3 regions of the Paenibacillus sp. Mc5Re-14 genome follow, and region 3 is predicted to be linked to each of the others. Evidence: riboswitches for the same ligand, from Rfam matches in the RefSeq annotation. Region 3 holds a riboswitch; each other region holds the start of a gene.
The links. A riboswitch is a leader RNA that binds a small molecule or an ion and turns the genes downstream of it on or off. The one in region 3 is predicted to bind cobalamin.
Positions count from the first base shown of each region.

Region 1: linked by a shared signal. The riboswitch ahead of BN1546_RS04645 (ABC transporter substrate-binding protein) and the one ahead of metE (5-methyltetrahydropteroyltriglutamate--homocysteine S-methyltransferase) in region 3 are both predicted to bind cobalamin.
Region 2: linked by a shared signal. The riboswitch ahead of BN1546_RS12185 (ABC transporter substrate-binding protein) and the one ahead of metE (5-methyltetrahydropteroyltriglutamate--homocysteine S-methyltransferase) in region 3 are both predicted to bind cobalamin.

Region 1 covers NZ_CVPD01000001.1:991,668-999,651, reverse strand. The annotation lists gene BN1546_RS04665 (lipoate--protein ligase) at 1-501, opposite strand, end outside; gene cobD (threonine-phosphate decarboxylase CobD) at 661-1,761, shown strand; gene cbiB (adenosylcobinamide-phosphate synthase CbiB) at 1,751-2,722, shown strand; gene BN1546_RS04650 (histidine phosphatase family protein) at 2,737-3,489, shown strand; cobalamin riboswitch at 3,590-3,801, shown strand; gene BN1546_RS04645 (ABC transporter substrate-binding protein) at 4,009-5,016, shown strand; gene BN1546_RS04640 (FecCD family ABC transporter permease) at 5,013-6,059, shown strand; gene BN1546_RS04635 (ABC transporter ATP-binding protein) at 6,056-6,892, shown strand; gene cobT (nicotinate-nucleotide--dimethylbenzimidazole phosphoribosyltransferase) at 6,935-7,984, shown strand, end outside.
Region 2 covers NZ_CVPD01000001.1:2,674,508-2,682,491, forward strand. The annotation lists gene BN1546_RS12180 (nucleobase:cation symporter-2 family protein) at 1-651, shown strand, start outside; cobalamin riboswitch at 1,385-1,589, shown strand; gene BN1546_RS12185 (ABC transporter substrate-binding protein) at 1,808-3,391, shown strand; gene nikB (nickel ABC transporter permease) at 3,407-4,336, shown strand; gene nikC (nickel transporter permease) at 4,351-5,166, shown strand; gene BN1546_RS12200 (ATP-binding cassette domain-containing protein) at 5,166-6,071, shown strand; gene BN1546_RS12205 (ABC transporter ATP-binding protein) at 6,068-6,847, shown strand; gene nikA (nickel ABC transporter substrate-binding protein) at 6,990-7,984, shown strand, end outside.
Region 3 covers NZ_CVPD01000001.1:2,870,572-2,878,555, forward strand. The annotation lists gene BN1546_RS13050 (DUF1700 domain-containing protein) at 1-488, opposite strand, end outside; gene BN1546_RS13055 (PadR family transcriptional regulator) at 481-810, opposite strand; gene BN1546_RS13060 (DUF6985 domain-containing protein) at 1,191-1,724, shown strand; gene metE (5-methyltetrahydropteroyltriglutamate--homocysteine S-methyltransferase) at 1,813-4,131, opposite strand; cobalamin riboswitch at 4,289-4,485, opposite strand; one part of gene BN1546_RS13070 (IS3 family transposase) at 4,715-4,979, shown strand; one part of gene BN1546_RS13070 (IS3 family transposase) at 4,979-5,877, shown strand; gene nrdG (anaerobic ribonucleoside-triphosphate reductase activating protein) at 5,966-6,463, opposite strand; gene BN1546_RS13080 (anaerobic ribonucleoside triphosphate reductase) at 6,460-7,984, opposite strand, start outside.

The sequences.
Region 1 (7,984 bases), 1.9 Mb from region 3:
GGGATTGGCGTGCAGTGATGCAGCCACATTGTCCAGATTCAAATTGAACATCAATGTACCATGGCTGAACATACGTCCACGTGTAGCAAATTGAGCGTTTCCTGAAATTTTACGTTCTCCGACTTGCAGATCGTTGCGTCCAGTCATTTCGGCTTCTACTCCCATTTGGCGGAGGGCGTCAATCACAGGTTGCGTAAATTTGAGGAAATTATGAAAGGACTCCCCGTTATCCTTGGTAATGAAACTGAAATTTAAATTACCGAGATCATGATATACAGCCCCGCCGCCGGACAGGCGACGAACGACTTGAATATTGTTGTCTCTCACAAACTCAGCGTTGATTTCTTCAACGGTGTTTTGATGCTTGCCTATAATAATAGAAGGCTGATTAATGTAAAACAGCAGATAGCTGTCGTCCAGCGGTAGATGCTTTAGCGCGTATTCCTCAATAGCAAGATTAATAGCTGGATCGTGTATGCCCTGGTTGTCGATGAACAGCATGTCCATTCCTCCGTATATAAACTGTGTAATTTATGTGTGCCTCCCTCTATTGTAACCCAAGTGAGCCATGTACAAAAGCTCATTTGCATTGACGGGACGCAAAAAGCAGCCTCATAATGGATCTAAATGATTGGAAACGGCCGGAAAGGATGAGAGGCAATGATAGAGGTTTACGGTCATGGCGGGGACAGGGAGACGGCTGCCGCGACATTTGGTGGAGCTGCGGCGGATTTTGTGGATTTTAGTGCGAATATTAATCCGCTCGGTCCGCCACCGGAGGTGCTTGAGGCACTGCAAAGCTCATTTGACACAGTGATTCGCTATCCAGACCCTGGACACCGCCATTTTAAAAATATGCTGGCACGGCGGCTGCAGGTTCCACCCGAGTCGCTGAGTATCGGTAACGGCGCGGCTGAAAGCATGGCGCTCTTGCTATTGGGCCTGGCTCCCAAGCGTGTGGGGACAGTGGAGCCGTGTTTTTCGGAATATGCCGAGCTGGCTGGCAAATTCGGAGCCGAGATCCATCGGGTATACGGGAAGGCTTCGCTTCAATGGAAGGCAGACGTGGAGGACATCCTTCGGCTCATGGAGCAGGTAGATGTATTGTTCCTTGGGCAGCCGAATAATCCAAACGGTGTGCAATATGGTGAGCAGGAGCTATACGAACTGGCAGAGACGGCTGGCAGAACGGGTACCGTGTTGGTGGTGGATGAAGCCTTTATTGATTTTATCCCACTGGAACGGCAAATCTCATTATTGCCTGTGCTGGATCGCTATCCTCATGTGATTTTGATCCGATCGATGACCAAATTTTATGCCATTCCTGGCTTACGATTGGGCTATGCGATTGCTCATCCGGACTATATCCGGCAAATGACGGCCAAACAGGTGACCTGGAGCGTTAATGGACTGGCGTTGCTGGCTGGAGAGGCGTGTCTGAGAAGTGGGCAAGCTTATGAGCGCCGCACACAGGAACTGATTGCTACGGAGCGCAGTCGCTTACTGACTGCCTTGGCGGAATGGGGCTGTGGTGTCATTCCCGGCGAAGCCAATTACGTGCTAGCAAGGGCGCCGGGAACGTGGAGTGCATCGGCTATTCAGCAGGCGCTTGGACAACGTGGGATTCTTATACGTAGCTGTGCCATGTATCCTGGACTGTCAGCGAGCCATTTTCGAATTGCGGTTAAGGACGCCGAAGCCAACAATATGCTGCTGTCTGCACTGAGTGAAGTGCTGGAGGAGGAGCGGCGTGATCGTTAGCTTGGTTATCATGGCAGCCTATCTGCTGGACAGGTTAATCGGTGATCCGAGATGGTTGCCGCATCCAGTCATCGGGATGGGACATGCCATTTCAGCATTGGAAAAAGCGGTTCGCCGTAAGGTCCGCAGTGACCGAGGACTGAAACGTGCGGGCATACTGCTTCCATTTATTGTGGCTGGGGGTTCCTTTGTGCTTGCCTGGGGGCTGTTGCGTGTGCTTGCCTGGATTCACCCGTGGTTGTCTGTCGTCGTAGAAATTGTTCTGATTGCAACTACGATTGCTTCCAAAGGTCTAAAGGACGCAGGGATGGCAGTATACCGAGCGTTGCAGGCGAATGACCTGACTGGGGCACGTCGGGAGCTAGGCATGATTGTCGGAAGGGATACGCAGCAGCTTGACGAGCCCGAAATTGTGCGCGGTACCGTCGAAACGGTCGCTGAAAATATCGTGGACGCCATTATTTCCCCGCTTTTTTATGCCCTGATCGGGGGAGCACCCTTGGCACTGGCATATCGTGCCGTAAACACGCTCGATTCAATGGTTGGCTACAAAAATGAAAAGTACCTGCATTTAGGCTGGGCCTCAGCACGGCTGGATGATGTAGCTAACTACATTCCGGCTCGCATGACAGCAGTTATGCTAGTGATAGCGTCGTGGTTATATCGGCTGGATGCTGCAAGAAGCTGGCGGACAATCAAGCGGGATGCCCGTCTGCATCCAAGCCCAAATAGCGGATTTCCCGAATCAGCGGTGGCAGGTGCCCTAGGGATTCGTCTCGGTGGCTATAATGTGTATCACGGCATACGCTCCTTTCGGGCATATATGGGCGAAGGGATACGACCGCTGGAGTCGAAGGATATCCGGCATACGGTCCGGCTGATGTTCGCCGTATCCACTATGTTTGTAGGGTTATGTTTGATGGGAGCTGCAGGGTGTTTTGCCTTGGGATGGATGCAGTGAGGAGTGACACGATTTTGAAACAAGATACAGAAGGAAAAAGAGTGCGAGAAAGTGCACCAAGTCCGAACTCACAACAGGTTAGTAAGCCGAATGATGCTAAAGAAGATCTGCAGTGGGACATGGAGCTCGTACTAGTTCGTCATGGCACGACCTTATGGAATAAGGAACGTCGATATCTGGGACATGCCGACTTGGGTTTGCTGCCCGGAGCAGAGCAGGAGTTAAAGACTTTACAGAAAAAATTGCAGGGACATTCCTTTGCTCGAATCTATTGCAGCGACTTGATGCGATGTCGCCAGACCTTGCAGATCATTTTGCCGGAGTCAGCATTGACGTCTGAATGTTCCCTCTCTGCTATGCCTCCTATCATGGAACCACGTCTGCGAGAACTTCACTTTGGTGAGTGGGATGGAAAAACGTATGACATGCTTAAGGATGTGGCGTTGTATCGCGCTTGGATTGATGAGCCGCAACAATTCACCCCACCTGGAGGAGAGCCTTGGATTCATTTTGTGAATCGTCTGCGTGAATTCCTAGACTCTCTGTTTGCGTGGCGCATTGCTTTGGAGGTTCAGCCAATGGAGTCGAATGCTGCGCCGCCCTCTGTTTTGATTGTCACGCATGGTGGTGTAATTCGTCAGTTGGCTTGTATGCTTATGCCTGGCCATGATTTTTGGAGTCTGAATCCGAAGCCGGGAGAAGCATTTAGGATTCAGTTAAGGTTGACAGGACCGCACAATTGTATAGCAAGATTGCTTTCTCATTAGGTTAAACAAGGCGAATAAAGCGACTGTTTGGGTTGTAAGCTAACTCTTTTTAACCTATAATCATCAAGTAAAAGAACGGCTTGACTACCACTACATCAAATATCCAGCAGACGAGGTCGGCGCTATGTGAGGAACTTGCTTTCCTTTATTGCGTTGTTAAAAGGGAAGTCGGTGTGAGTCCGACACGGTCCCGCCACTGTAAATGGAAACATGCCTATTAGCCCTGTTTTATGTGCCGCCAGGCATATGAAAGAATATCAGGACATGCATCTTCCATAAGTCAGGATACCTGCCCGTCCGCCTGTCACCATAATCCTTCGAGGAAAGGATGACGTGTTCGCAGTGACTGTCCATGCGGAAAGAAGCTGCCCGCCTGCGCACGATCTGTGCTAACGTGACCCCTGTGTCCTGATATGAGGATGCGGGGGTTTTTGATAGGAAAAGAAGGCTGGAATGAGAAAATATCGGATGAAGTTCAAGTAACGCTCTTAACGATTTATGTATGAAGGGGTGCAAATCATGGCAGGAAAAAAAATAAAGGTATGGACTACAGGTCTATTGGCGCTGATATTGGCAGTTGGGCTGAGTGCATGTGGCGCGAATGGAAAAAATGCAGAAAACAAAGAGGGCCAAGCTTCTTCACAGCAGCCGGGACAGACCGTAACCGCACAAGTACCACCGGGCAAAACGGTTTACCCGCTAACGCTTAAGGATGCAACAGGACAGGAATTTACATTTAAAAAAGCACCGGATAAGATCGTTTCCGTCTCCCCGGCAGAAACCGAGGCGCTGTTCGCTATCGGACTGGATAAGGAAATTGTTGGTGTATCCGACTACTCTGATTACCCGGAGGCAGCTACGAAAAAGCCTAAAATGGGCGGTATTATGAAACCGAACGAAGAGGCGATCATTGCTGCGAACCCGGAAGTTGTTTTTGCAGGGATTTCACTTAGTGAACAGGCTACGACTAAGCTGCGTGACATGGGAATTATGATTTTTAAAACAGAACCGAAAACAGTTGAAGATGTCATAGCTAACATCGAATTGTATGGGAAAATCACCGATCATCAGAAAGAAGCGAGAGCGGTGACTGACAAGATGAGAGCAGATGTAGCAGAAGTGAAAGAAGGAGTTAAAAATATCGGCAAAGGGCAGAAGCTGCGGGTATACGTCGAGTTTTCACCAGGCTGGACAGTGGGTAAAGGCGAGTTTATGGACGAGCTGATAACATTAGCAGGTGGTGAAAATGTAGGTGCTACGCAGAAGGGGTGGTACCAAATCAGTGAGGAAAATATTATAGCTGCAAACCCTGACGTGATTTTGTACAGCAAAAGTGTGAAGGACGACAAAACAGGCCAGACCCTCGGCGATATCATTAAAGCTCGTAGTGGATGGGATCAAATATCGGCTGTTCGTAACCATCGTGTATTTGCCGTGGATGATAATTTGATCAGTCGTCCGGGGCCACGCGTAACGGAAGGGCTCAAGGAAGTGGCTAAGGGCGTGTACCCTGAAATTTTCAAATGAACCGTAGACTGATCGGTTTTGGGGGGACAGGTCTTGTCTTGCTGCTGCTGACGCTGCTACTCTGTCTTGGCATCGGCTCGGTCAGTCTTCCGGTCAGCCAGATCACAGGTATTTTGATCAACCACCTACCGTGGTTAGGTGATACGTTTACACCGGATTGGAATACATCCTCAGAGCAGATCATTTTGAAGGTCAGATTGCCACGGGTGTTACTGGGAATGTTGGTTGGAGCAGCGCTGGCGCTGGCGGGAGCCGGATTTCAGGGTGTGTTGCGTAATCCCTTGGCTGATCCGTATACCCTTGGGGTATCCTCGGGAGCTTCGGTCGGAGCAGCAGTACTGATTTATTGGGGGCTTCAATTTTCATTTGTGGGTATATGGACGCTTCCGCTAGTTGCATTTATAACCGGCATGCTGACGCTGTGGATGGTGTTGACGTTGGCGCGTGAAGGTGGGAAAATTCCGACCCAAAGCCTCATTTTATCAGGTGTGGTGATGCAATTTTTTGGGGGAGCCATTGTTTCTTTTCTGGCAGCCATGTCGAAGGAAACAGTCAATGAAATATTGTACTGGACGCTGGGAAGTCTCAGTCTGCGCGGTTGGTCATATACGGGAATTCTTTTACCTTACGTGATCGTTGGGCTGGTGTTTCTATGGAACCGGGCACGGGTGCTGAATATTCTGGCTTTGGGAGAACGTCAAGCGGCTCATATGGGGGTTCATGTAGATGCGACGAAGCTATCTGTCCTGATCATATCTACCTTGCTGACAGCTGCCGCTGTCTCGGTATGTGGAGTCATTGGCTTTGTTGGACTTGTTGTGCCTCATATCATTCGTCTGATGGCAGGTCCCGATTACCGGATGATTGTTCCGTTATCTGCACTGGGTGGAGCTATTTTTATGGCTTGGGCAGATACGGCGGCTCGCACGTTGTTGGCCCCAACAGAAATTCCTCTGGGCGTTATGACGGCCTTTGTTGGGGCACCGTTCTTCGCGTATCTCCTGTACCGGAACAAGAAGCTACGCAGGGGGGATCTGTTGTGACCAAACAAAGTGAATCACAGAAGGTGTATGATCGGGCGCTAGAGGTAGCAGGCCTGACCCGTGCTTATGGAGAGTTCCATGTGTTGAAGAATATTAGCTGGAACGTAGACGAAGGAGCTTGGTGGGGGATCATTGGTCCGAATGGGAGTGGAAAATCGACGTTGCTGCATCTGCTTTCTGGCGTAGATCAGCCGACTTCTGGAAGTGTTCATATCTATGGTAAAAAGGTCGGTAGCTACAGCAGAAAAGAGCTTTCCCAACTTGTAGCCGTACTCCAGCAGGAGGGAATTCCTCCAGTGGGATACACCGTCAGGGAAGTTATAGAAATGGGACGGTTTCCTCATCAGGACTGGCTAGGCAGGGAAAAGGGAGTTGATGTGGAGGCGATTACGAATCGGGTCCTAGCGCGATTGAGTCTAACTTCACTGGCCGACAGAACATTGGACCGCTTGAGTGGGGGACAGCGACAGCGTGTAGCATTAGCAAAGGTGATGGTACAGGAGCCACAGGTATTGCTGCTGGACGAACCTACGACTTATCTGGATTTGCGCTATCAGCTTGAATTTATGGAGTTGCTGGCAGAATGGCGCCAAGAAACGGGCGTGACAATCATTGCTGTCCTGCATGATCTTAATTTGGCGGCACAGTTTTGCGATAATTTGCTTGTACTTAAGGATGGAATGGTTGAAGGATTGGGTACTTCATCGGATTTGCTAACAGAGGACCGGATTCGTCGTGTATATGGTGTTGAGCCTGTGATGCTTCCGCATCCCGATAGCGGTGTGCCGCAGCTCTTGCTGCGCAGAAGCGCTGCGTCTACAGCAGACCAATAGGAGATTGGGAACATACTAAAAAAAGAGCAGGGAGTGGAAGATATGAACGACAAGCTGCGTCAGCTGATCGATAGCATTGCCCAGCCGGATGGAGTGGTGGCTTCGGCAGCTTCAGCACATTTGGACCAATTAACGAAGCCACCTGGAAGTCTTGGAAAGCTGGAGAGTTTGGCCATCCAGTTAGCAGGAATTACTGGCGTGGATAAGCCTGAATTTGATCGTAAAACGGTGATGGTCATGGCTGCGGATCATGGTGTGTGTGAAGAGGGAGTTAGCGCCTTTCCAGCTGAGGTTACGCAGCAAATGCTGTATAACATGCTGTCAGGCGGCGCAGCAATTAATGTGCTGGCACGTCATGCGGGCGCTGATGTCCAGGTAGTAGATGTTGGCGTGAATGCGGATGTCTCTCACCCGAGTTTGGTGAATCGTAAGGTGCGCATGGGCACTTCGAATATGGCTAAAGGGCCAGCCATGCTGCGTACGGAAGCGGAACAAGCAGTTTTGGCCGGAGCTGAAGCTGTAGCAGAAGCGGTTAAAGGTGGCACACGGCTATTCGTTACCGGAGAGCTGGGCATCGGGAATACGACAGCCAGCGCTGCGGTCGTGTGTGCGCTCACCGGGCTTGAGCCGGAAGTTATCGTAGGCCGGGGGACAGGTGTAGATTCGGCGGGACTTACCCGTAAAATAGCCGTTGTCTGCCGCGCATTGGAGGTGAATCAGCCGGATGCCAATGACGCGCTTGACGTGCTGACCAAGGTCGGCGGTCTGGAGATTGCCGCCCTGGCAGGCGTCATCCTCGGCGCAGCCGCACATCGCTGTCCAGTGGTGCTGGACGGCTTTATTTCCGGCGCGGCTGCTCTCGCTGCACGCGCGCTTGCGCCTGCAAGCGCGGCGTACATGCTTGCTTCGCACGCCTCGGACGAGCGCGGACATGCGGCGGTGCTCCGCCAGCTCAAGCTGGAGCCCATGCTCCATCTGGACATGCGGCTCGGTGAGGGCACGGGCGGTGCGCTGAGCTTGCACCTGATTGATGCGGCGTGCCGGATTATGCGCGAAATGGCGACCTTTGCCGATGCAGGCGTATCGGACGGT
Region 2 (7,984 bases), 200 kb from region 3:
TATTTTGGCAAGCCAGAATTCAGCATTATGGCGGTATGCACGATGATTATCGTCAATATTGTCAGCATGGTCGAGTCTACGGGGGTTTATCTGGCAGTAGGTAAAGCGATTGATCAGAAGGTGGAACAAAAGCAAATCGTCAATGGACTTCGTTCGGAGGGGCTCGCGATTATGCTGGGCGGTATTTTTAATGCGTTCCCTTACACGGCCTTCTCGCAAAATGTGGGTCTGATCTCGCTAACTCGCGTCAAATCGCGTAACGTTATTTTTGCTGCGGGCGGCATCATGGTCGTTCTCGGTTTGCTGCCTAAGCTGGCTGCCTTGACGACAGTGATTCCTAACGCTGTGCTGGGCGGGGCAATGATCGTCATGTTTGGCTCGGTTGCTGCATCAGGTATGTCTATTTTGTCAGAAGTAGATCTGCGGAAGGAAAGCAATCTGCTGATCGCAGCATGCAGTATTGCTGTAGGCCTAGGCTCAGCTGTTCTGCCGCAAATGTTTGACCAACTGCCTAGCTTTGCCAAAATGCTGCTGCAAAATGGTATTGTATCGGGCTCGATTACGGCAATTGTCTTGAACATCGTTTTGGCAAGAAAACAAGCTGAATCGGTCAAAGGCGTAAATGTCTCGGAGGTTCCACAGAAGGTTTGATGAATAGGAAATAGATAAAAACAGCCGGAAAGAGGACGTAGCCTCTTTTCCGGCTGTTTGGCATGGGGTTACCAAGAGCAGGTTATTTATTAAGCAACATGAAGTTATTGATAACCCCCCTCTTGTATGAAAATGGAGGATTGAGAACCTACTAGAAAAGTTTGCTAGAGTAGTAGGAAGAGGAATGGTATAATCTAAACTATGGATTTTGAATAGTGGTGGATGTTTTCGGACCACGGTGCAGCTTCCCGAAAGGGGGTGAAGCCGATGGTCACACTTGTGTCGTGCTACGATGTGTTGCGTTGGATGGTTACGTTACTAAGCCTGGTGTTTAGTATTCGTAAACTTTATCGCTGGCTGCGTCGGAAATTTCGGAACAAGCGAAAACCCACCGCTTGATTAGGTTAGGCGCCTAACGGTGGGTTTAGCTAAGCATTTAGCGCGCCGTGGTGATCCACAGCCTTTCAAATCCTAGGAGTCTTTGCCGTTGGCGCGGCGAAGGCTCTTTTTAGTATACGGATACGGTGGATATCTCTATACCTAATTTTAGCACGTGAATTGCGTGCATGCAATGAATAGTCACAGCCTTGATTCTCATCGTATCATTCAAATTTAAAATATTACGCTGCATTTGTTGACAAGCCAGTAGCAACAAAATAAGATAATCCTAATTCGTAATAAAAAGGAATAAAGGAAGAAAACAGGTGTGAGCCGGACAACTCTATATACGAGGTTTTGTTGAGACGATGTAGATAGTTGTTGAGCGTGTTCACTTAAAAGGGAAGTTCGGTAGATTCCGACACGGACCCGCCACTGTATACAGGCATCAGCAGGGTACTGCTGGAGCTTTCAGAATAGCCACTGGAACTGTGAGGAACCGGGAAGGCCTGAAAGATAAGCCTGGAGTCAGGAGACCTGCCTGTTTTGACATCACTGTCAGACCCACGGGATGCTGGGGAGGTGGTTAGGCGTGCTGCATACGGAATGTCTGAAACCGATCTGATCCCTTCTATGTTTTTGGAGTTGGCTTTGAGGTGAGTTTTGACATTTTATAATGAAAGCATTTCTGACTGCTGGTCAAGTGGTTGGGAATGCTTTTTTCGCGTTTTGCGTTAGGTTTATACGATATTTTACAAGATAGAGGAGGAAATGTGGGATGATAGGCAATCGTAATAGGCGTTCATGGTTCATATGTACAGGATTGCTGCTGCTGATGGCAGTTATGGCTCTTTCGGGATGCGGCACAGCCACGAAGACGGAGGATAGCTCAGGCAAGGGTGAGAATACTCCTGCACAACAGACTCCAGCAGGTAAAAAGCTGGTGATGGCGTATACGTGGAAACCGTCAGGCGTCGATCCGCATGGAGACAATAGCTGGGATGTGATGCGTTCCGGTGCCGGTGAGACACTCATTCGTTTGAATGAAAAGTTGGAGCCTGTGGCTTGGCTAGCCAAGGAATGGAAGCACGACAGTCCTAACGTGTGGACGTTCAGCTTGCAGGATAAGGTCACTTTTCATGATGGAAAGAGTATGGATGCAGTAAGCGTAAAAGCATCTTTGCTGCGCTCTATCGAGAAAAGTCACCTGGCGAAGGATTTACTGGATGTGAAGTCCATTGATGTAAATGGCCCGCTGACGTTGAAAATTACGACAAACCAACCGAATGCAGCGCTGGCATCCAATCTGGCTGATCCGTCAACAATCGTGCTGGATGTGGCATCCATGAAAGATGAGCAGAGCTACCCTGCGATGACAGGTGCTTTTAAAATTAAAGCCTTTAACAAGGATCAATCCTTGGTCGTAGAGCGTTATGACGGATATTGGGGCGAAAAGGCACGACTGGCTGAAGCAACGATGAAATTCATTACGGACGGTAATTCGCGCCTGATGGCGTTGCAATCCGGTGAGGTGGATGTAGCGACGGATATTCCGGTAGATAACGCAGAGGTATTAAAAAAGAACGACAAGCTACAAGTGCTGTCGGCTCCGTCCTTGCGTACCCATATGATTGTGTACAACATGGAATCGTCTGTGTTCAAGGATGCGACCAACCGTAAGGTGGTGGACAGTCTGATTCCGCGCGCATCCATTGTGAGCGCCGTCATGAGGGGCTACGGTACGGAAGCAAGCAGCCCGTTTCCGAGTATCCTTCCCTTCGGTAAGATTGAGCGCAAAGCATTGAACGGAACGGCAGAGCAGTTGTTGACGAAGGATGGCTGGCAAAAGGATGCCCAAGGCACATGGTCCAAGCAGGGCAAGCCATTCGAGGTTACGCTGCTGACCTTCCCTCAGCGTCCGGAGCTATCCGTCATGGCTGAGGTTATTCAGAGCCAGTTGCTGAATGAGGGAATCCAGGTCAAAATTCGCAAGGTGGAAAATATCGACGAGGCGTTGACCAAAAACGATTGGGATTTTGCTATGTACAGCATGCTCACGGCCCATACAGGGGAACCGCAGTATTTTATGGACATGTTCTACTCCTCTACAAGTGAAGCTAATGTAAGCCGTTATGCTTCCAAACCGCTGAAGGATATTCTTCACAACCTGAAGTTGGCAAAGGATACCGCACAGCGTAATGCGGTAACACTGCAAGCGCTGGATATCATCAATACAGACTTGCCGCAGTCGTTCATTGTACACCCTGACAATGTGTTTGGCGTGAAAAAAGGGGTAGAGGGCTTTACGCCGCATCCGATCGAGTATTACTACATTACAGCGCAATCTGATATTGCTGAATAACGAGCTACGTATCCTATGATTCGTTTTATACTGGAACGTGTGGCGCAGCTGCCCATCATTGTATTCGTTGTATCCACGCTGACTTTTGTACTGATGAGGCTGGCCCCTGGTGACCCTGCCCTCATTTTGCTCACCGCGCATAATGTTCCTGCTTCTGGGGAGGCGCTGACCGCGCTGCGAAACGAACTGGGCTTGAATGAGCCGCTTCATATTCAATATGTGAACTGGCTGCGGGATGTGTTCACGGGACATTGGGGAACCTCATATGTGTCCAAGGAGTCGGTGCTAAACGAACTGTGGAGCAGACTGCCCGCTACGGTGGAGCTAGCTTTGGCGGGCTTTGCCGTCATGACGGTGCTTACGCTTGGGATGGGGCTGGCTGCCTCGCTAAAAGTCAGCGGTCCACTAGATCGTCTGGGCAGGCTGTTCGCTTTGCTGGGATCGTCGATCCCTTCTTTTTGGCTTGGTTTTCTGCTGATCTATCTATTTTCCGTTCGCTTGGGCTGGCTCCCATCCATGGGAAGGGAGGACTGGACACATTTAGTACTCCCAGCGCTGACGCTTGGTGCAGGATTGGGAACGGTGCAAGCTCGTCTATTGCGTGCTCAAATGCTGGAGCTGAGTGACCGCAATTTTGTGAAAGCAGCGAGGGCTCGTGGTTTTTCCCGTATGCATATTCTCTTTTTTGAGCTATTTAAACATGCCGTTCTGCCAATGATTACGCTGTTAGGTACGAATCTATCATTTATGCTGGCAGGTAACGTCATCGTAGAGACCATTTTTTCATGGCCAGGGTTGGGCAAGTATTTTATAGATGCAATTACGCAGCGGGATTACCCGGTGATTCAGGGATATGTTATGTTTGCCGCATTTTTAATTGTAGGTGTTCAGTGTTTGGTGGATGTGGTCCAGACGGTGATAGATCCAAGGCTGCGTTTGCGTTAAGGGGGAAGCGAAAAATGAAAAAGATACGGCTTTCCTTTAGAGGAAGCTTGCTGACAGGGGGCGCACTGTTTGGCCTGATCGTGCTGCTCGGATTGCTGGCTCCATGGGCCGCCCCTCATGATCCTCTGCATGTGGACCTTCTGAACCGTTTGGCACCACCCAGTCGGAAGTATCCTTTTGGTACGGATCATCTGGGTCGGGATGTGCTGTCACGGCTCATTTACGGGATTCGGACGAGTGTGCTAATCGCTTGTGCGATTACGGTAGCTACGCTGTGTATCAGTCTGCCCACAGGCTTGCTCATTGGTTATGTGCGAGGGCGCGTGGATCAGTTGATTATGCGGGGAATCGACGGCGTACTGGCTTTTCCTGATATTATTTTAACGGTAGCGATTGTGGGTATTTTGGGGCCGGGTTTCGTCAACATGACCCTAGCGATTATTGCGGTACGGTGGGCGGGCTATGTCCGCTATATCCGTAGTTTGGTTCAAAAAGCTTGCCAGGAGGACTATGTACGGTATGCCCGTTTGTTCGGTAATTCACACGTGCGCATACTAAGGCGTTATGTATTGCCACAAGTATGGCCGCAATTGTTGGTTTATACGGTATGGGATATCGGACGCGTGGTGTTAATGATCGCTGGGCTCTCCTTTCTTGGACTGGGTGTACAGCCGCCCAAGCCAGAGTGGGGTGTGATGCTGCATGATGCAACCTCGTATTTTCAGGTGGCTCCGCATGTTATGATCTTCCCGGGTTTGGCGATTATGCTATTTGTGCTTGCCTGCCAGCTTCTGGGTGATCATTTTTCGGAAAAGGAGGCGGCAAAATAGTGGGGGAGCGACCAGTCACGGGGCGAAAGGACACGATAGAGCAAGCATACATGCAAAAACCGTTGTTACACGTGGAACATTTGGAGATTTGCCGTACAGGTGTAAGAGCCAGCGGAAGCGAAAGCAAACCGCTATTACGGGATGTGAACTTTTCCGTCTACCCAGGGGAAATTGTAGCCTTGACTGGGCCAAGTGGATGCGGCAAAAGCCTGACCGCACACGCAATCGCGGGTATGCTGGACCCAGGTGTTGGTGTTACGCAAGGGTGCATCTACTATAACGGGGAAGACATTATCCCGTTCCATGAACAGCGCTGGCAAAGACTGCGCCGTGGGGAAATTGCCCTGCTCATTCAGCAATCACTGAGCGGGCTGAATCCGATCCGTACCGTCCGCGCCCAGCTGACGGATACGCTTAGACTGAACGGGGGGCGCCTGATGCACGCCCAGAAGGAGCTGGGGCAAGCTGATGCTGCCCCGTCCCACACTGCATCGCAGCCCCAGGGCGTGCTGTCACGGATGCGGGAGATGTTGAACCGTGTCACGGAGCTGTCTGGAGGCCGTATTATTCCAGGGCAGGAAGCCTATTTGTGTTCTCTGCTCCGCAAGGTCGGTTTTGCCGATCCTGAGCATATTCTGTCATCCTATCCTTTTGAACTAAGCGGAGGTATGTGCCAAAGGGTACTGCTGGCTGCAATGTTAAGCTCTGGTCCGCGCCTCTTTATTGCCGACGAGCCTACTACAGCGCTGGATGTAATCAACCGTGACAAAGTTCTGGCATTGCTTCTACAGTTGAGGGAAGATTTCGATCTCGCGATTTTGTTAATTTCACATGATCGTCAGGGGATAAGCCGCATAGCAGATCGGGTGCTGGAGATGACCCCGGAAGGAAGGATGCACGAGTGATATTGGAATTGAAGAACGTCACCAAAGCTTATCCTGTCCGCAGACGGAGAAAAGGCTGGTTCAACACGAGTCAGGGTGAGCAGCAGGCTATACAGAAAGTGAGTCTGGAGTTACGACAGGGAGAATGCCTTGGATTGGTTGGAGAAAGCGGAAGTGGCAAAAGTACGCTGGCACAGTGTATTCTGGGGCTGGAGTCGTTGACCTCGGGGGAAATCTGGCTGGATCACCAGCCCATACATACTAGAAGGATGAAGGATATTCATTTGTACAAACGAATCCAGTTGGTTGCGCAGGACTCGGCCTCTTCACTGCATCCCCGTATGACCATTCAGGATATTTTGATGGAGCCGATCCGTAACTATTTTCCTAAGCGAAAGGTAAGGGCGCTGGATATCTGCCTTTCCTTACTGGAATCGGTAGGGTTGGAGGCTGACAGTCTGGGAAAATACCCTGCGCAGCTAAGCGGTGGACAAAAACAGCGGGTGTGCATTGCTCGGGCGTTGGCGGTTGAACCAGAAATCATCCTGTTCGATGAATCGGTCGCCAATCTGGATACGACAACTCAGTCTTCCGTGCTAGACATGCTCAAAAGAATGCAGCTCGAACGCCAGCTGTCCTATCTTTTTATCACCCATGATCTTCAGTCCACCCGTACGTTCTGTGATCGGGTTGCCGTCATGGTTCAGGGAGAGATCGTGGAGATATTTGAGGATTGGGATGAAGAACTATTGAAGCATGAATACACGCGTGCCCTATTTCAAACATTGGCGGATTAATCCATAAATTTAATATTATACAAATTCAAAATAAATAATAGCTCTGCTTGCCGAATATTGTTGACAAAATATAATGTGGTACCTATTCTAAATATGATTATGATAATCATTATCACATATATAGAAAAGGGGAAATACATTGATGTCCGTTCGACACCGCAAGACTGCCACCCTTATGTTGGTGACGCTCCTCTTATTATCCGTTATTCTGGGCTGCGCGAAGCAGGAGAACACACCTGCATCCACCTCTACTAACGGAGCTGCCAATGAAAAGTCGATCACGCTATCGTGGCCACGGGATATTGGTACAATGAATCCTCACGTATACAACCCTTCCCAACTTTTTGCACAATCCATGATTTATGAGCCGTTAGTCAGCTACAAGCAAGGAGGCAAGCTGGAGCCTGCTTTGGCTGAATCTTGGACCATATCCAAGGACGGCAAGACATATACGTTTAAGCTGCGTAAAGGTGTGAAATTTTCCGATGGAACGCTATTTAATGCAGCGATTGTCAAAAAGAACTTTGACGCTATTATGAAAAATGAGAAAACGCATAGCTGGCTTGGTATAGTAGGCGTTCTCGACAAAACTGAAGCTGTAGATGACAGTACGTTCCGAATGACGCTCAAAGAGCCATACTACCCGGTTCTTCAGGATCTGTCTGTCGTTCGCCCGTTCCGGTTTTTGGGTGAAGCCGGGTTCCCGGATGATGGAGATACGTCCAAAGGAATTAAGAAACCTGTAGGTACAGGACCTTGGATGCTGGATGAATACAAGCAGGATGAGTATGCAACCTTTAAGCGTAATCCGAATTATTGGGGTACTGCACCGAAGGTGGACAAAATTACGGTCAAAATTATTCCCGATGGTGAAACACGTGTAATGGCCTTTGAAAAAGGCGACCTGGATCTGATTTATGGAGAGGGTGTTATTAGCCTGGATGCTTTCAAACAGCTTCGCGACACGAATCAGTATGTTACTACGCTATCCGAGCCTGTTGGCACAAGAAGCCTGTTGCTCAACTCGTCCAATCCGAAGCTGGCAGACCTTCGGGTACGTCTGGCACTCCAGCATGGATTTAACAAGCAGGCGATGGTGGAAGGCGTAACCTCAGGGCTGGAGGAAACAGCGGATAC
Region 3 (7,984 bases):
AGGAGTAAGAGATAACGTACTCCAGGCAGCAGCAATAGACCTATACCCGTCAACGTGATAGAGAAAAAGAATTTGGCCGGGTAAAAGGTGCTGTTAAGCGCATAATCAGTAACAGCGAGAAGGGGGGCTACAATGAAGCTGATCGATACCACAGCCAATGAAGCCCATACTGCCCATAGGGTAGCCATAATCGGGATGGAGATTAGCAAATTGAGAAACAACAGCCCTAGGAAAGTAAAAATATTGCGTGCAAAGCTGCCCTGGCGAAGCGGAGGAGAAGCGTTCCAGGCTGCATTGGGAACATCCAACGCTTCTCGAGCAATATCTTCTGGGTTCCCCAGCTCATGGGCAATCTCACTTTCGCTTTTGCCATTAACCAACCCGTAGTCAAAATGCTGGCTCAAATCACTAAGCAGCTCATGGCGTACCTCTGCAGGGAGAGGAGAAAGACGCTGTTCCACCTCTGTAAGAAACTGTTTTCTATTCATCGGAATTTCCTTCCTCCAGTAGGCTTGCGACATGATGGACAAAATCATTCCATTCCCGTGTAAGTAGTCTTGTATAATGGCTACCGGTATCGGTTAGCCGATAATATTTACGGGGCGGACCCTCGGTCGATTCCTGTAAATACGTCGTGCAGTATCCCTCTGATACCAGACGGCGAAGCAGTGGATATAGGGCTCCCTCTGCTACTTCAATATGACGGGAGACGGCTTGAGCCAATTCGTAGCCATAGCGGTCTCTACGTCCAATTAGAACTAGAACGCATAGTTCCAGTACCCCTTTTTTGAATTGGATGTTCACATTCACGAGCGATGCTCCCTTCCTGATGTAATCATAATTCATAGGTGTCGTTCGGAATAAGGGGAAGAAACGTGTGTTTGTGCATAATTTGTCACGGGTACTGATTATAAATCAGTAGTCAGGTATAATTTAACATCATGTACTGATTAATGCAAGGTACTAAATTTTTAATAATAAAATCTTCGGGTCAAAATGGGCTGGTTTTCTTTCTTTAAGGCTTACATGAATAGCGAATCTTGTAGAATAAAGTAGTTTCATTTGGAAAATTCTCGATTTCTGGCTGGGTGCACCCATAGGATGTTACTTTAATTTCATTCATTAAAATGATAGATTGTAAAGTGTTCAATAGAGTTAAAGATTACCTATGATGAAGAGGTGGATAAAGGATGGACTGGAAACACTGGTATAGGGAATTGGAACAGGATGATGAGACTTGGGATGTGTCGGAGGAGGTTGTACTACGTGGTGTGGTACATCTTGATTTTTGCGGGCAGCCATCGGAGGTAGAAGCTGAATTTATCGTGGGAGCCGACTCTGAAGAACAGGCACAGACTATAGAAGAACCTACAGAGCTGCAAAAAAAGACATGGGAGACGTATATGGCATGTTCGTCAGAGATCCATCCTCAAGTATTGGAGTCCATACACCATTATTATGTAGACATAGTGGAAAAGTATCGGAAGGCATACAGCTCATGGGGAGAGGACCCTAATGAATATGCGCCTTATGTGGAGCGACCAGAGCAATTGCTGGATCGAATGCAGCTTATCTCTATACTGATTTCCGACTCATCGGAAAAGGATGAACTATATTTGAATTTTAGTTGTTCCTGGGATCGAGAGCATGGCTTAGGTGTGCATCTGAAGCAGATGAAAATCGAGCATATTCAAGGTGCATATACATTATATGACTTGGAATAAATAAAGCCCCCTTCCGGTCTCTAATAGAAAGACCGAAAGGGAATAAGATATGGTGGACATGATGACGCGATTGGATATGATAAAAATATTAGTTGGATACAGACAGCACGGCACGGGCTGCTTGAGCCGCCTGTACCATTTGCCGCAATGCGGCAACAGATTCTTCCTTGGTACGGGTTTTCAGCCCACAGTCTGGATTAACCCAGAACAAATCTGATGGCAGTACGCGCAAGGCACGCTGAATCATGCTTAGCATTTCTGATACATCAGGAATGCGCGGACTGTGGATATCGTATACACCCAGACCGATGCCTTTGTCGTAAACCTGATCCTCAAAGCTAACAATCAGTTCTCCGTGGCTACGAGAGGTTTCAATAGAAATCACGTCGGCATCCATGTCTGAAATGGACTGGATCATATCCTGGAATTCGGAATAGCACATGTGTGTATGGATTTGGGTCGCAGGCTGAGCGGTGGCCGTGGTCACAAGGAAGGCTTGAACTGCCCAATCCAGATAGGCCTGCTGTTGTTCTTTTTTCAACGGAAGCCCTTCACGAATTGCGGGTTCATCCACCTGAATCATGCTAATACCCGCTTGTTCGAGTGCCTCTACCTCTGCCCGTAATGCCAGAGCTAACTGCAAAGCTACTTGCCTGCGTGGAATATCATTACGTTCAAAGGACCAGTTCAAAATGGTCACAGGGCCTGTAAGCATCCCTTTAACTGGCTTGGAGGTTAACGACTGAGCAAATGCCGTCTCTTCCACGGTCATAGGTTGATCGAACGACACATCTCCGTAAATGATCGGCGGTTTAACACAGCGGGAGCCGTAGGACTGCACCCACCCGTTTTGTGTAAAAGCAAAGCCTTTCAGCTTTTCGCCAAAAAATTCAACCATGTCGGTCCGTTCAAATTCCCCATGTACAAGCACATCTATGCCAATGTCCTCTTGGATATCAATCCATTCCTTGATCTGCTGCTGGATAAATGTCCGATATTGCTCGGCAGACCATTCTCCTTTGCGATAGTGCAGACGGGCCTTGCGGACCTCAGCAGTTTGCGGGAAACTGCCGATGGTCGTCGTAGGCAGTGGGGGCAACTTCAGCCTATTTTGCTGAATCACCCGGCGCTCGGCGAAAGGAACGCTGCGTGACAGTGGCTCTTTTGTTAGCAGGTCGGCCAAATCGGCAGCTGTCTGTACCCTTGCCGCGGAGTGGTTGAAGCGGGCTACCGCATCCGAACTTTGCTCAAGCTTGGCAAGTGCGGATGGATCGTGCTTGCCAAGTGCAGCCGTCAAGCCTGCGATTTCATCCAGCTTTTCATCGGCAAAGGCTAGTGCATGCACCAGTTCTTGGTCCAGCTTATGCTCTGCGTCCAGACTGACCGGCACATGCAGCAGACTGCACGATGGCTGTACGATAAGCTGTGCGGCAGTGGTCTGTTCTGCTAACTGGTCCAACAGTGCAGCCACGGCATTCAGGTCGCTGCGCCAGATATTGCGTCCGTCAATGACACCAGCACCCAGCGTTTTCCCTTTAGGGAAGCCATGCTGGCATATATGCTGAAGATTTTCGCCATCATCGTATACAAAATCAAGACCCAGTCCCTGTACCGGAAGTTCAGTCAGACGCTCATAATGGTCCAGGCTGCCAAAGTAGGTTTGCAGCATGATGTTCAACGAGGGTGCAGCTTGGGTCAAAGCTTCATAGACCTCCTGAATAATCTCCAGATCCTCTGCCGGGAATGAGGTGGTCAGGACAGGTTCATCGATTTGGACCCATTGAACGCCTTCTGCTGCTAGCTCTGACAAGACTCGGGCGTATAAAGGCTGGAAGGTTCGTATAATAGAAGCGAGATCCTTACGATCATAGCCTTTGGATAAAACAACAAATGAATAGGGCCCGATGAGAACCGGTTTACCGTCAATGCCTAGCTCTTGCTTTGCTTCACGATAAGCTAGTAATGGTTTGTTTTCAGTAAGCACCGGAGCCGCGTTTGCCAATTCGGGAACGATGTAGTGGTAATTGGTATTCATCCATTTGGTCATTTCACTGGCAGTAGCTCCCTTCTGCCCACGTGCGATCCCGAAATACACAGATAGAGGAACTGGACCTGTAAAACGATAGTTGAAGCGTTCGGGGACGAGACCAAACATCACGGATGTATCCAGCACGTGATCGTAATAGGAGAAGTCTCCGACAGGAATGCGATCAATCCCTTTGTCACGTTGCTTGCTCAGATGCTCCAGACGCAATCTTTTCATCTCACTATGCAGTTCGCTTTCGTCAATACTACCCTGCCAGAAGCGCTCCAGTGCTTTCTTCCATTCCCGGTTCCCACCAATACGCGGATAACCCAGATTACTGCTAATCAAACCCGACAATGCAGATCGTTCGTTAATGGACATGTAGGTTTCCTCCTAACTGGTAGCCAGTTTATTTTTACGTACCAAAAAAGGCATTCTGTCCCCAAGGCTAAAAATGAGTAGGGGAAAGAATGCCTCCGCGATTAAAATTCAAAAATACGGCGACTGCTCTTAACACCTCCCTATCTTCCGTAGGTACTGCGATGTTGTTAAAATAGGCAGGTCTCCTGACTTGCGGATCATGACGTTCAGCATCCCTTCCCGGTCTTTGGACCAGTGGGTGTATGAGTAGCTGAACATTCCCCGTTTACAGTGGCGGGACCGTCCCGGATTTGCACCGGCTTCCCTTTTAAGTCTGATCTGAATAGAACAGACACCTATTTCCAGGCTATGCGATTAAGGTATGACGAATAATTATGCACTCGTATACTTGTTCACCATCATAAGTGAAACTCACAGGATGTGCAATAGAAACAGTAATAGAAACTGGAGTGGAATCTGTTAGTTATATGCAAAAAAGACAATCCCAACCCATCGTGGGGTGGTATTATCCCCTTCTAGTAGACAAGAGAGAAAAGACATCTGTTAAGATGGACTTAATCTTGTTGAACGGAGGGGATTTTTCATGGCTAAAAAGGGACAATCATTCCGGCAATACTCCTTAGATGTAAAGATGGAGGCAGTCCGGTTGGTGAACGAAGAACATATGAGTATTCGTGAAGTGACGAAACAATTGGACATTCGTAATAAATCCCAAGTGCAAAGCTGGGTGATGAAACATCGAGCGGGGGAGAACCTCCAGCCAACGACCACAAGGCAGGGACGACCCAAAACGAAATTTTCCAGTATCGAAGAGGAGATGGCGTATCTACGGGCGGAGATTGAATATTTAAAAAAGCAGTATCCAAATCTACACAAGGAGTGACGAGGAAAGAAGCGAGGTTTGAAATTATTGAGGGAATGCGAACACGATATTCGTTGAAATGGTTACTTGAATTAGCCCATGTTTCTCGGGCAGGATATTATAAATGGAGAAAGAATCAGCAAACAACCCAGCAGCGTAAGCAAGAAGAAGAGCTTCTGGAATCGCATATGTTGTCGATCCACCGGATCCATCCCTATTTTGGTTATCTGCGGATGACCGTTGCTTTACGTAGAGAAGGTATCTTGGTCAATCACAAAAAGGTATACCGCCTAATGAAGAAATTAGGGATCCGTTCCGTCATTCGAAAGAAGCGGCGCTTTTTTGGCAAACAGGCATCTGTGGTAAATGCCAACCGATTAGATCGACAATTTCAGGCAGATTCTCCTTTATCCAAGCTGGTTACCGATATTACATACATACGAGCTGGAGAGCGGTTTGTATATCTCTCTGTCATTCAAGATCTGTTTAACAATGAAATCGTGGCTTGGCGTCTTTCGGAACGAAATGACCTTGCTCTAGTTAGCGAGACCCTAGACGTTCTAAGTAAGAACGTGAACATGGAGGGTGTCATTCTCCATTCAGACCAGGGTTTTCAGTATACCTCCAAGCCGTTTAACCGCAAACTTAAGCGGCTTGGCATGCTTGGGAGCCATTCAAGGCGTGGAAATTGCCTAGACAATGCCTGCATAGAATCCTTCTTCTCCCATCTTAAAACAGAGAAGATTTATTTAACGAAACCCGGAACCCTAGCGGAGGTAGAACAACACGTACGGGAGTACATTTCTTTTTATAATGAAAATAGATTTCAGAAAAAATTAAACAACCGTTCCCCGATTGAATACCGAGAAACGGTTGCTGCTTAAAGATGTCTTTTTAGTTCTGTCTACTTGACAGGGGTATGACCAGGGGACTTGTCTTTTGTATAGCATCTTGCTAAGTAGAACATCGCCTTTAAGTCAATGAAACGGTGTAACCTGCTCGAGTACTGGCTTTGACATCTACCAGGCGCTGATTACGGCTGCCCCGAAAGGGGAGGGTCAGATCTTTTTGCTGTTCAACAAAACGGCCATCTACAATCACGTCACACAAAAGAGCTAGCTCCTGTCGTTCCGGATCCATGAGCAGATCCTCGTAAACAAAGCCTGTATAGGCCCATACGGTTCGGTCGGGACAAGCCGCGCGGAAGTCACGTACAAATTGCGAGCATTCTGCTGCTGAGAAAAAAGGGTCTCCCCCGCAGAGAGTCAGTCCGTCCAACAGCGGGTTATCCATGATATCACGGATAACCTCCTGTTGACGCTCAGGCGTGAATGGCTCCCCTGCGCGGAAGTTCCACGAAGCTGGATTAAAACAGCCGGGACAGGCATGGCGGCAACCGCTAATGAATACGACGGTGCGCAGGCCGTATCCTTCATTCAGAGATTCCGGAATATAGCCGCACAAATTCACTTATGCTTCACCCGGTCGCGAACTTCGGCTTGCTTGGCAGCATTAAAACGAACGGTATAATCTCCTGTCAGATATCCGGTTACCCGACGTAAACGCTGAAAGTGCGTGTGCTCCTCATCTGTGCCGCATTGAGGACAGCTTGTCCCGATAATTCCTTCATAGCCGCATTCCGTACAACGATCTACCGGATGGTTGATGGAAAAGTAGCCGATGTTCTGTTGAAGTGCGTACTGAACAATTTTAAGAAATGCATCCGGGTTATTCCGTGCATTACCGTCCAGCTCAATGTATGAAATTGCACCCGCATTACATAGATTATGGAACGGAGCCTCCAAGCTGATTTTACGTGCAGCGGGAAGCTTGTAATACACCGGAATATGAAAGGAATTCGTGTAATATTCCCGGTCATTTACTTCAGGAATAACTCCGAAGTCACGTTGATCCAGCAATGTGAACTTGCCCGACAGACCTTCGGCAGGCGTCGCGAACAGTGTAATATTTAGATTGTAGTGCTCACTCATTCGATCACAATACATGCGCATGGAAGTGATGATTCGCTGTGCTTCACGGTATACAGCATCATCTTCCCCGTGGTGTTTTCCATATAATGCTTTCATGCACTCAGCCAGCCCGATAAAACCAATCGAAAGTGTACCGTGCTTTAGGAGGCTTCCTACCTTCTCATCAGGTTCCAGTTTTTCTCCGCCTTCCCATACCCCTTCGCGCATCATAAAGTCCGAGGCTTTGGCTGGCTGGCTGGTCTGGATATGATAGCGATGGATTAGACCGTCTACTGCAATTCGCATAACCTCTTCCAATCTCGCGTCAAAGCGATCACGGTCAGGTGTCAGACGCTTGCCTGTGCAAATACCGTATTCAATCCCGAGCCGTACCAGATTAATGGTATTAAATGAGAGATTACCCTTGCCGCTCTGGCGGTTTCTGCCGAAACGGTCAGAAATGGTGCGGGTACGGCAGCCCATCGTGGCAATGATGGTATCGGGGTCATCTGCGCGGTAATAGGGCAGGTTGAAGGTAGCATCCACATTCACAAAATTAGGATACATCCGCTTGCTGGAGCACTCTACCGCCTTTAAGAACAAGTCGTAGTTGACATCGCCCTCTGCCTGGTTGACTCCTTTTTTACATTGGAAAATATGTTGTGGAAAAATAGGAGTTTCCCCGCTGCCGAGTCCGCGAATTGTGGCTTCCAGCAGCGATTGCGAAACAAGCCGACCTTCAGCAGACGTACACATTCCGTAATTCAGTGAAGTGAACGGAATTTGCCCCCCTGCCCGGCTGCTCATCGTGTTCAGGTTATGAATGAGCGATTCAGCGGCCTGCCGGGTTTCTGTCTCCGTCTCTTCGCGTGCGAATGAGTATGAACGAGGACAGGTTTCTTGCAAATGGGTGTTGGCTAGATGCAGTTCTTCGTCAGACCAACGGGAGTCCAGCTCTTCCTCGAACAGCCGGAGTCCTTTGCGCAGATGCTTGCGGAAGGAACGAGCAACGTATGGAGCA